One region of the Streptomyces sp. NBC_01283 genome, then DNA from elsewhere that is predicted to be linked to it. Evidence: riboswitches for the same ligand, from Rfam matches in the RefSeq annotation. Region 1 holds a riboswitch; the other holds the start of a gene.

Region 1 (5,909 bases):
CCCGTACGCCAGCTCGTCCTCGACCGTGTCCGTCACGAAGTGCGAGAGCGGATCCTGGCCCACCGTACCGACGACATCGGCGAGTTCACGCGGCTTGTGCGTACGGGTGTCGCGCCCGGCCACCGTCACCCGGCCCCGCAGAGTGCCCCCGGTGAAGTGCGGGACGAGGCCGCTCACCGTGCCGAGCAGTGTCGACTTGCCGACCCCGGAAGGGCCGACGAGGAGCACCAGCTCGCCCTCGGGCACGGCGAGATCGACCCCGCACACGGTGGGCCTTTCGACCCCTTCGTACGTCACGGAGACATCCTCGAAGCGGATCATGAGGGCTCCTTGGAGCGAGCGGGGGCGCGGACAGGGGCGGCGGAATCGGCGGGCACCGGTGCCACGAAGGCGGGGAGCAGTCCGACCAGGACGGCCGCCGCGGGCCACAGCGGCAGGGCCGGTGCCGTCAGGGGGACCACCCCGGGGTGCAGGGCGGCAGTGTCGTAGGAGGCGGCCCAGATCGTCAGGCCCGCCACCGCGATCCCCGACCCGGCGACGAGCCAGGCGCGCACGCCCCAGGGGTCGGGGCGGTAGCGGGTGCGCACGGAGCGCCGGCCGCCGAGGCGCAGTCCGGCGAGCGCGGCGAGCAGACCGGCGGCCAGGACGGGCAGGCCGTAGCCCGTGCCGTCCGCGGAGAGCAGCCCGTACGTACCGGCGCAGACGCCCATCAGGCCGCCGAGCGTCAGGACCGCCGTCGCCCTGCGCACCCCCGCGGGCACCGGCGCGCTGCGGCCGAAGCCCCGCGCGTCCATCGCGGCGGCCAGGGCGACCGACCGCTCCAGGGCGCCCTCCAGGACCGGGAGCCCGACCTGGAGCAGCCCCCGGATGCCCCGGTCCGCGCGCCCGCGAAGGCGCCGCGCGGCCCGCAGGCGCTGCACATCCATGATCAGGTTCGGTGCGAACGTCATCGCCACGACGATGGCGACCCCCACCTCGTACAGCGCGCCCGGCAGCGACTTGAGCAGCCGCGCCGGACTGGCGAGGGCGTTCGCGGCGCCCACGCAGATCAGCAGACCCGCCAGGCGCACCCCGTCGTAGAGCGCGAAGAGCAGCCCCTCGGCCGTCACCCGGCCCCCGATCCGCACGCCCTTCGCCCAGTCGGGCAGCGGCACCTCGGGGAGCGTCATGATGACGTGCGTACCGGGGATGGGGGAGCCGAGGACGACGGCGAAGACGAGCCGGATCGCGATCACCACGAGACCCAGCTTCACGAAGGCGCCGTACGACCGAGCCCACGGCGCCGACGTCCTGCGCGCCGCCACGACATAGCCCGCGACGCCGATCAGCATCCCGAGCAGCAGCGGGTTGGTGGTGCGGGACGCCGCGACGCCGAGCCCGAGCGCCCACACCCACCAGGCGCCCGGGTGCAGCGCGTTGCTCCGGTGCGCCTCGGGGGCGAGGCGCCGCCGCAGCGCACCGGGAGCGGTGCTCGGGTGATCGGTCATCGTGCGGTCAGCCGCGTCGGCGGCGTGCCTGCCAGACGGCGGCGCCGCCGAGCAGGGCGATGGCGGCCACACCCGCGATCAGACCGACGGAGGGGCCACCGGAGTCGCCGTCCTTGTCGCTCGCCGTCCGGTCCTGCTTCTTCCCGGACTCCCCGTCGCCCGAGACCTGTTCGCCGCAGCCGGACTTCGGGAAGTCCGCGATGGCGCACAGCAGGGCGTTGCTGTCGTAGCGCAGGGGCTTGGCGACCGCGGCCAGCGCGTCGGCGCTGGTCGCGTCGTCCGCGACCCGCGCGCATGCGGTACGCGGCTTCGGCGGGGTCTCGCCGTCGGGGGCGTCACCCGGCGTGCCGAAGTCGATGACCAGGGCGATCCGCTTGCGGTCGTCCTTGGCGGGGGTCTTGGCGCAGATGGTGTCGAAGTCCGCGGCGCCGCGCGGCTTCGCGGCGTCCTTCGAGTCGGCGGACACGGAGAACCGGAAACCCTGCACGGCCCCGTCGTCGGGGCGTGCGGTGCTCGGCCCCTGGGTCGCGTACGCCCACGTGGAGCCGTCCCGGTCCCAGAAGGACCAGTAACGGTAGCCGGCGGCCTGGGCGGGGGCGGCGGCGAGGACGCCGGACAGGGCGGCGACGAGCGCCCCGGTCACCAGGCGCCCGCACCGCACGCGACCCCGCGTCACGGCTGCTGCTTCTTCTTGTTGCCGCTGTACAGGAAGCCGATGCCGGCACCGGCGACCAGACCGACACCGATGATCCACCAGACGCTGACGCCACTGTCGTCGTCGCTGTCCTTCTTCTCGTCGGCGGCCTCGGTCGCCTGCGGGGCCGGGCCGGTCGCGTTGAGCTGCTTGACCAGGTCCGCGCCGCCGAAGTCACGCGGGTCCAGGCCCGAGGCGCGGGCGGCGAAGATCAGCTGGGCGTACGCGGCCGGGCCGGACTTCTTGGCCCAGTCGGCGGAGTTCTTCGACAGCCACTCGGCGGACTTCTTGGCCTGCTCCGGCTGGCCGGCCGCGGCGAGCGCGAGCACGGAGTCCGCGGTGTTGCCCAGGTCGGGCATGTTCTTGGCGCCGGGCATCGACGACATCAGGTGGTCGTCGCCCTTGGCGAGGGTCTTCAGGAGGTAGCCGGTGCCGTTCGAGGCCGCCTGCTCGGCGGTGTCCGCCTTCTCGCACTTCGGGGCGGCGGCCTTCTTCCCGGCGGGGTCGACGACCAGGCCCTTGCCGTGGGCGCCGAGCACACCGGCCGCCGTGGCGTCCGCGTTCGGCGAGAGCTTGCCGGACTTGGCGTCCGCGAGGCCGAAGGCGCCGCCGTCCTTGTCACAGCTCATCGAGAGCGCGGGCAGCGCGTCGTAGGGGGACTTGCCGCTCTGGGCCTTCACCGACTGCGGCTTCTCGCCCGCCGCGGCGAGGGCGCCGATCACGATGCCGGTCGAGTTGGCGTCGGAGGCCATGCCGGGGCTGTAGCCCCAGCCGCCGTCCTTGTTCTGCACCGACTTCAGCCAGTCGACGCCCTTGCCGACCGCCTTCTTCTGACCGCCGAGCGCGGCCAGGGCCTGCACGGCGGATGCGGTCGCGTTGCTGTCGAACATCGTCTTGGAGTCGCACGGCTCACCCGCGTCGGCGCGGTATGCGGCGAAACCGCCGCTCTCGCACTGCTGCCCGGTGAGCCAGTCGACGGACTTCGCGGCGGGCTTCACACCGGCCGAGTCCTGGGCGAGCAGGGCGTACGACTGCCGGAACACCCCGTCGAACTTGGGATCCGCGTCTCCGTAGAGCCCGGAGGGGAGGGCTGCGGAAGGCGACGGGGACGCGCTGTCCGCGAAAGCGGCCGGGGCGGCGGCCGAACCGATCACGGCGACGGCGGCCAGGACCGCTGCGCTGCGGCGAACGTTCATGATGCGGCGGGTGCCTCTCCCTGCGGGGGAGCGGGGCAGCACGGGCGCGTGCGGGCACGGGCACCGGGCGGCTCCGGCTCCGTATACCTCGACGGTGCCGTTCATCGGGGGCCCCGATGAAGCGAGCCGGTCATGCTCGGTACCGGGCATTCCGGCTCACCGCTGGACGCGGTACACGGCTGCGGGTCAGCGCCGGATTCGCACCGGCTTTCCCCCGTACGGGCATGATGACGACGGGGTCACTCTACCGGCCCGTAGGGGGAGCGGTCCGGGGTGCCCGCCTCCCGGGCCGCAGGTCACACCGCCCGGTAGCGCACCGGATCGTGGCCGACCGCCTCGGCACGCCCCAGCTTCACCAGACGCCGCACATGGGCCTCGGCCTCGGAGACCGCGATGTTCCGCGAGCCGTAGCGGATCTGGGCCCAGGGGCGGTTCCACTCCATCTGCTCGGCGAGCTGCCAGGGCGTGAGCGGCTCGGCCAGGAGGGCGAGCAGGTCCGTCAGACGCTCCTCGTGGTGGGCCAGGATCTCCCGCACACGGGCCGGGGCGTCGGCGAACGCGTACTGGTGGGCCGGAAGCACCTCGGCGGGGCCCAGGCGGCCGATGCGCTCCAGGGAGTCGAGGTAGTCGCCGAGCGGATCGGTGACGGTCTCGTCGTCGGGGTCCTCGTACAGGCCGATGTGCGGGGTGATCCCGGGGAGCAGATGGTCGCCGGAGAACAGCCGGCCGTGGCCCGGCAGCCGCGCCGGGTGCTCCTCCTCCAGGTGCAGGCAGACGTGGCCCGGGGTGTGGCCGGGGGTCCAGATCGCGCGGAGCCTGCGCCCCGGCAGTTCGAGGAGCTCGCCGGGGGCGATGCCGCGGTCGGGGAGCGCGGCGGCGAGGCCGGGCAGCCGGGGCGCGCGGCCCGCGTCACGGGCCGCCACCAGGGGGGCCAGGTGGTCGGCGGGGGCTCCGGCGGCCGTCAGCTTCTCCACCATGTAGTCGAACCAGCGCTCGGGGGGCCCGGTCCGCGTACGGCGTACGACCGACGCGTCCGCCTCGTGCATCGCGATCCACGCGCCGGACGCCTCGCGGACCTTGGCGGACAGACCGTGGTGGTCGGGGTGGTGGTGGGTGATGACGACGCCGTGCACCGCGTCGGCGGACGTGCCGCAGGCGGTGAGGCCCTCGGCGAGGGCGTCCCAGGACGTGGGGTCGTCCCAGCCCGTGTCGATGAGGACAGGGCCGGCGTCCGTGTCCAGGAGGTGGACCAGGGTGAAGCCCAGGGGGTTGTCCGGGATGGGGACCTTGATGCTCCACACGCCGCCGCCGTGGTCGGTCGCCTTCGGATCGGTCACCTGCGTCATCGGGCACCCTCGCCTCTCGTCGGCTGCACGGCCACGACCACGGCCGTCGTCACCATAACTAGAACTAGTTCCAATGATCGCCCAAGTCGACTGTTTCGACAGGTTACTTGCATCTCGCTCTCCGTGGACTACTGGAACTAGAACTGGTATCAGTTCTGAAACAGTGTCAGAAAGCGTGCCGCGCAGGCGGAATCCCGCAGGAGGCAGTCAGCCATGACCGAGCTCGTGGAACACGGACAGCTTTTTATCGGCGGGGAGCTGGTGGACCCCCTCGGCAAGGACGTCATCGAGGTGGTCTCGCCGCACACCGGCCAGCTCTTCGCGCGTGTGCCGCACGCGGCGCCCGCCGATGTCGACCGGGCCGTCGCCACCGCGCGCAAGGCGTTCGAGGAGGGCCCCTGGCCCCGGATGACGCTCGACGAGCGGATCGAGGTCGTCACGAAGATCAAGGACGCGTTCGCCGTACGGCACGAGGAGATCGCCCGCGTCATCAGCTCCGAGAACGGCACCCCGTACACGGCGAGCGTGATGGTGCAGTCCCTCGCCTCGATGATGGTCTGGGACTCGGCGCTCACGGTCGCGAAGAACTTCACGTACGAAGAGGCGCGCGACGGAGCCCTCGGCAAGATCCTCGTACGGCGCGAGCCGGTCGGTGTGGTGGCGGCCGTGGTGCCGTGGAACGTCCCGCAGTTCACCGCCGCGGCCAAGCTCGCGCCCGCGCTGCTCGCCGGGTGTCCGGTGATCCTCAAGACCTCGCCCGAGACGCCGCTCGACGCCTACATACTCGCCGACATCGCCCATGAGGCAGGGCTGCCGAAGGGCGTGCTCTCGATCCTCTCGGCGGACCGCGAGGTCAGCGAGTACCTCGTCGGGCACCCCGGCGTCGACAAGGTGTCCTTCACCGGTTCCGTCGGCGCGGGCAAGCGCGTGATGGAGGTCGCCGCGCGCAATCTCACGCGCGTGACCCTGGAGTTGGGCGGCAAGTCGGCCGCCGTGATCCTGCCGGACGCGGACGCGTCGGCGGCGGTCGCCGGCATCGTCCCCTTCGCCTGGATGATCAACGGCCAGGCGTGCGTGGCCCAGACCCGCATCCTCGTGCCTCGCTCGCGCTACGACGAGTTCGCCGAGGCCTTCGCCGCCGCGGCGTCCGCGCTCAAGGTCGGCGACCCGCTCGACCCGGAGACCG
Region 2 (5,909 bases), 610 kb from region 1:
CCGACCTACCCCGCGGTCTTCCAGCTGGAGAACGGCAGGCTCTTCTACTCGGGATCGAACGCGGGCTACGGCCCCGATGACGTCGGCCGCAAGCCCGGCACCTGGGACCTGGAGGAGAAGGGCAGCTGGAAGGGGATTCCGGGGATGAGCGACCCGAACATCCTGGAGACCTCCAACACGGTCGAACTGCCGCCCGCGCAGGACCAGAAGTACATGGTCGTCGGCGGCGGCGGTGTCGGTGAGTCGAAGAAGTCCAGCAAGAAGACCCGCATCGTCGACCTCAAGGACGACAGCCCGAGGTTCGTGGACGGCCCCGAGCTGGAGAAGGGCACCCGTTACCCGCAGGCCTCGACCCTGCCCGACGACACGGTGCTCATCTCCGGCGGTTCCGAGGACTACCGCGGGCGCGGTGACTCGAACATCAAGCAGGCGCGGATCTACGACGCCAAGACCGGCAAGATGCGGCGGGTCGCGGACCCGGAGGTCGGGCGCAACTACCACTCCGGCTCGATCCTGCTGCCCGACGGCCGCGTGATGTTCTTCGGCTCCGACTCGCTCTACGCCGACAAGGCCAACACCAAGCCCGGCGTCTTCGAGCAGCGCATCGAGATCTACACCCCGCCGTATCTCTACCAGGGCTCGCAACCCAAGCTCACCGGCGGTCCCGAGGAGATGAGCCGTGGCGGGTCGGGGACGTTCAAGACCCAGCACGCCTCGTCCATCACGACGGCCCGTCTGATCAGGCCGAGTGCCTCGACGCACGTCACGGACATCGACCAGACGTCCGTCGCCCTGGACCTCAAGAAGTCCGCGGACGGCGTCACGGTGACGATCCCGAAGGAGCGGAGCCTGGTCGAGTCGGGCTGGTACATGCTCTTCGTGACGGACGACCAGGGCACCCCGAGCAAGGCCAAGTGGGTCCACGTGAAGTAGCCCCGCGGGCACCACGGAAAAGCCGCAGTCGCAACTGTCCGGTCACCCGGCAGTCGCGACTGCGGCTTTCTCGTGGGGCGCTGCGAGGCGCTTCTACTTGGCCGCCTCCGCGAGGCCCTTCGCGTACTCGGGCCACCACTGGCCCGCCTTCGGGCCGCCCCGGCACGTGCCGTCGGACTCACCGGGCCGCTTGACCCAGAGGTACGCGTCGACGAGCGGATCGTCCGTCTTGGTCGTGGGTGCCTCGCCCAGCGCACGGCCCGGCGGATTGCACCAGGTGTCCTTGCCCTTGGTGTACGGGCCGTTGCCGTTGCGCGCGGTGTCGATGACGAACGGCTTGTCGCCGATCTTCGCCGAGAGCTTCTTGCCGAACTCCGTGCTGGCCTCGGTGGTCTGGAAGTTCGAGACGTTGACCGAGAATCCGTCGGCCTGCTCGACACCCGACCACTTCAGGGGCTCCCAGAGCGAGTCCGGGTTCTTCCAGCCCGCGTTGCCCGCGTCCAGGTACACCTTGGTGTTCTTCAGGGACTTGAGCTTCCCGATGGCGCCCTTGAGGAGGTCGTACCGCTCCTCGTGGAACTCCTCCGGCGTGCAGTTGTCGACCATGTGGAGCACGGCGTCCGGCTCCAGGATGACCGTGGCCCTGCGGTCGCCGATGCCCGCGGCGACCTGGTCGATGAACTTCCGGTACTCGTTGCCGTCGGCGGCGCCGCCTTCCGAGTACTGGCCGCAGTCCCGGTGCGGGATGTTGTAGAGGACCATCAGGGCGTCCCTGTCGGCCTTCTGCGCCGCCTCGGTGAAGCCGCGCGCCTGGTCCTCCGCGTTCTCCGGGACGATCCATTCGGCGACCGGCTGCTCGGCGATCTTCCGGATGAGACCGGCGTCGTCCTTCTTGCCGTCCTTCTCGTACGCGGCGACCTGCTTGGCCGCGTTCCCCTCCGGGTTGACCCAGTACGGGTCGGAACCCTTGGGTTGCTGCTTGACCGGCCCCGAGGATTCCTCCTCGCCCGAGCCGTCATCGGAGGAGCACCCCGACAGCAGCAGCGCAGCCCCCGCAAACGCCGCCGCGGCCTGCAACCCCCTGACCGCGATCCGATGACCGCGGCCGGTGCCTTTGTGGTACATCCACTCCCCCTTGGGTGCACTGTCCGATTCTCAATCCTGACATACGCCCACCCTGGCCACGAGGCCCGCCCGTCCGCTGCGAAGACCTGTAGGAGACCTGTTACAGCGGGTCGTCAACGGGTAGGTGCAGTGGGCGGGGCGGCGCTCCATGGGGAGGAGATCATGCGGGATCGCACCTCTGAACTACGGCTTGCCCAAGTCCTGGTGGAGACCGCGAACACCCTGGACGACGACTTCGACCCGGAGCTCTACCTCGGCCGGGTCGCGGGACACTGCGTGGAGCTCCTCGACGCGTCCGCCGCCGGGGTCATCTTCGACGGCTTCGGCGCCCCCGCGGTCGCCACCGGCGGCCATCCCCGCGCACTCGCACTCGACCTGCTCGGCGTCCAGCACGACGGCGGGCCCTGCGTGGAGAGCCTCGGCACCGGTCTGCCCGTGCCACCGGTGCGGCTCGCGACGGCCGAACCCGCCCAGCGCTGGCCGGAGTTCACCGCGCTGGCGCGGCGCCACGGCATCGGGGCGACGTACGCGGTGCCGCTGCGCCAGCGCGAGACCCTGCTCGGGGCGCTCAACGTCTTCGTGCCCGAGACCTCCCGGTGCCCGCACGCCGAAGACGAGCTGCGGCTCGCGCAGGCCATCGCCGACGCCGCCGCGGTGGGCCTGCACAACCACCGCGCCTACACGCGGTATCGAACGCTCGCCACCCAGCTCCAGGGCGCCCTGACCAGCCGCGTACGCATCGAACAGGCCAAGGGAATGCTCGCCGAACGCTGGCATACCGGGATGGACGACGCCTTTGACGTGCTGCGGCGGTACGCGCGCAGAGAACGGCTGGTCATGGACTTGGTCGCCACTGACGTGATCAAGGGATCGCTCGATGACGCGGCGCTGCGCGGCGGTTGGTCCGAACCGTCCTGAAGGTCATCCTGAGAACCACCACCACCTGCGGTGATCACAGAGAGGAAGCGGAGCACGACTTGGCGTCAATCCACCCCTAGGCTCCAGCGCTCATCCGTTCTACAGTCGTCACAACGGCCCAAGCCCCCGGCCTTGTCGTCCATCCCGCACAGTGGGGTTGGCCATCGAACCTCCCGCGCCGGCGCCGGGTTACTCCCGCAGCTCGTGCGCGCGCGGTCGAGGACCAGCCCGGTCGACGGCTCCGGGGGGAGCGGGCCGCCGACCGGGCCCTGGTTGTACCGGGACCGTTGACAGTGTCCATGACCAACTGGGACTCTCCGGGACGACAAGTCCATACATCGAGGCGACGGTTGACAGGAACCCGGTGCCATTCCGGGGCGGTCCCGCCACTGTGACCGGACGCCCAAGTGGTGTGCGGAAGCCAGGAACTGAGCCGTCGTACTCCTGCTTCGGGGCGTGGAACCCCAGAAGGAGACGCTTCGACATGGCACTGCACACCGCGGCACCGCACACCGACAGGACGGCGGCCCGGGCCGCCACGGTCCAGACCCGCGACTGGCTCATCGCCTCGGCCGCGGCCCTCATCGCGCTGATCGCGCTCTACGCGGTCTTCCTCGACAACGGCTCGCTGATCTCGGCGACCGGCAGCTATCTCCACGAGTTCGCGCACGACGGCCGGCACCTCTTCGGTGCCCCGTGCCACTGACCGGGGACGGACACGGCACCATGCCATCCTCGGCGTCCTCGCCCGTACTGCCCCTGCTCGGCCGGGGTCTCGTGGCGGGAGGAACGGCGGGCCTCGCGGCCGGTCTCTTCTCGCTGCTCCTCGCCGAGCCGCTGATGGACCGGGCGATCCGCGCCGAGGAGAAGCGGTCGGCCGCCCATGAGCACGCGCAGCACCACGAGGAGCTGTTCACGCGCTCGACCCAGCACGCGGGCCTGGTGGTCACCTCGCTCGTCGCCGGTCTCGCCGTCGGCGTCCTCTGCGCGGTGGCGTACGCCCTGGTGCACCGCCGCGATCCGTACGCGCACCCGTGGCCGCGCGCCCTCGCCTTCGCGGGGGCGGCCTTCCTCGCCGTCTCCCTGCTGCCCGGTCTGCGCTACCCGGCGAACCCGCCGGGCGTCGGCGACGCGGGCACGGTCGGCGACCGCCAGGCGATGTGGCTCGCGTCCGTGGCGATCGGCGTCCTCGGCATGTTCCTGGTCCGGCAGGTGTACGTACGCCTGTCGGAGAGACCCGACCCGGTGCGGCAGACCGCGGCGGCCCTCACGACGGTCGCCGTGCTCGCCGTGCTCTTCCTGCTCCCGGACAATCCCGACCCGGTCCCGGTCGACGCGGTGCTCCTGTGGGACTTCCGCGTCCTCTCGGTCGCCTCGCACGCCCTGCTGTGGGCGGTGTTCGCGGCGGTCTTCGGAGGCCTGGGACTGCGGGCCGCCCGGGAAGGGGCCGCCGTGGGCGCGAGCGCGGCGGGAGTGCGCTCGCGCCCCGGCACCACCTCTACGGCCCCACCCCGGTGAGGTAGGCCGACACCACCACGTTCGCCGAGTACGTCTTGGCCGCCCGGTCGAACGAGCCGCCGCACGTGATCAGGCGGAGTTCGGCGCGGCCCTCCTCGTGGGGGCCGTACGCCTTCTTCGCGTCGAAGCGGTCCCGGCTGAGGACCTGGACGTCGTCCACGGTGAACTCGGCGACCGAGCCGTCGTCCCGGGTCACCCTGACCTTCTCGCCGGGGCGCACCGCGCTGAGGTCGTAGAAGACCGCGGGGCGCGTCTCGGTGTCGACGTGGCCCACGAGCAGGGACGTGCCCGCCGCTCCGGGGCGCGTCCCGCCGCCGTACCAGCCGACGGATTCCGCCTGCTCGAAGGGCGGCGGATCGATGGCGCCGTCCGGGTCGAGGCCGCGGCTGATCACGGGTGCCCGCACCTTCAGCGAGGGGATGTCGACACGTTGCGGTCTGGCGGCTCCGAGCGGCTCGTGCGCGTCCGGGAGTTCGACGGCGAAGGGGCGGCCCACCGCCGCCACGTCACCGTTCGTGGGCTCCGAGACACCGCCCCGTACGTCGGTGATCTCACTGCCCCACAGCCAGAGGCCCACCAGCACCAGGGCCCAGGCGACCCCGGTGAGGAAGCGCCCGTGCCCCGCCGATCCCTCATGGTCCGACATCGCGGTCGCCGCCCGTCACTCGGAGCGGCGCCGGCGGACGCTGCGGAGCGCCACGGCCACGGCGGCCACCCCGGCGAGCACCAGGCCGATCACCGCGTGCCGGGTGCCGGGGCCCGCCTCCTGGGTGTGCGCGGCGAGCTGCGCGGTGCCGCCGCCGCCCGCGCGGACCGGCGAGACGGGCTCGGAGTGGTGCTGGACGACGCGTACGGTACCCGCGCCCTGGTGGGGGTGGCCGTCGCAGACGACGGTGACGTCGTACGAGCCGGTGACGCCTTCCCTGATCGTGGCGGAGCCGTTCAGGGAGTACTTGTCGCCGTCCCTGCCGGTGAGCTTCGCGTCGCCCGTGAACGCCCCGGACCCCGCGGAACCGGTCGTCCCGTCGCAGCCATCGACGCTGATCTCCACCTTGGCCCCCGGCGCGGCGCTGGCCGGGGAGACCGTGGCGTGCACTTTGCCCTCGTCATGGGCGTGTGCGGGCGTCGTGGCGACGACGGGGAGCGCGGCGAGGACAGCGGCCCCGGCTATGCCACGAAGGGTGAGTGAACCTCTACGCATCGTGAACCTCCTGTTCCGAGGTTCACGCGCGGCTGCTGCTCACGCCTCCCGTGTGCGGCAAACGGGTGGTCACACGCGGTCGACGAGGTCCGCGATCGAGTCCACGACGTTCGAGGGCCGGAACGGGTGCTGGTCGATGTCCTTGCGGGACGTCAGGCCCGTGAGCACCAGGAACGTCTCCATTCCGGCCTCGAGGCCGGCGAGGATGTCGGTG

Evidence for each region. A riboswitch is a leader RNA that binds a small molecule or an ion and turns the genes downstream of it on or off. The one in region 1 is predicted to bind cobalamin.
Region 2: another riboswitch for cobalamin. It lies ahead of OG302_RS26310 (CbtB-domain containing protein); the one in region 1 lies ahead of OG302_RS28850 (prenyltransferase/squalene oxidase repeat-containing protein).

Annotation. Positions count from the first base shown of each region.
Region 1 is NZ_CP108430.1:6,380,552-6,386,460, forward strand. Features, by position in the region: gene OG302_RS28835 (ABC transporter ATP-binding protein) at 1-321, opposite strand, end outside; gene OG302_RS28840 (energy-coupling factor transporter transmembrane component T) at 318-1,487, opposite strand; gene OG302_RS28845 (SCO2322 family protein) at 1,495-2,163, opposite strand; gene OG302_RS28850 (prenyltransferase/squalene oxidase repeat-containing protein) at 2,160-3,377, opposite strand; cobalamin riboswitch at 3,501-3,635, opposite strand; gene OG302_RS28855 (MBL fold metallo-hydrolase) at 3,674-4,723, opposite strand; gene OG302_RS28860 (aldehyde dehydrogenase) at 4,937-5,909, shown strand, end outside.
Region 2 is NZ_CP108430.1:5,772,259-5,778,167, reverse strand. Features, by position in the region: gene OG302_RS26325 (galactose oxidase-like domain-containing protein) at 1-933, shown strand, start outside; gene OG302_RS26320 (glycoside hydrolase family 6 protein) at 1,027-2,058, opposite strand; gene OG302_RS26315 (ANTAR domain-containing protein) at 2,221-2,976, shown strand; cobalamin riboswitch at 3,307-3,429, shown strand; gene OG302_RS26310 (CbtB-domain containing protein) at 3,461-3,682, shown strand; gene OG302_RS26305 (CbtA family protein) at 3,703-4,494, shown strand; gene OG302_RS26300 (class F sortase) at 4,475-5,140, opposite strand; gene OG302_RS26295 (hypothetical protein) at 5,156-5,695, opposite strand; gene OG302_RS26290 (HAD-IIA family hydrolase) at 5,765-5,909, opposite strand, start outside.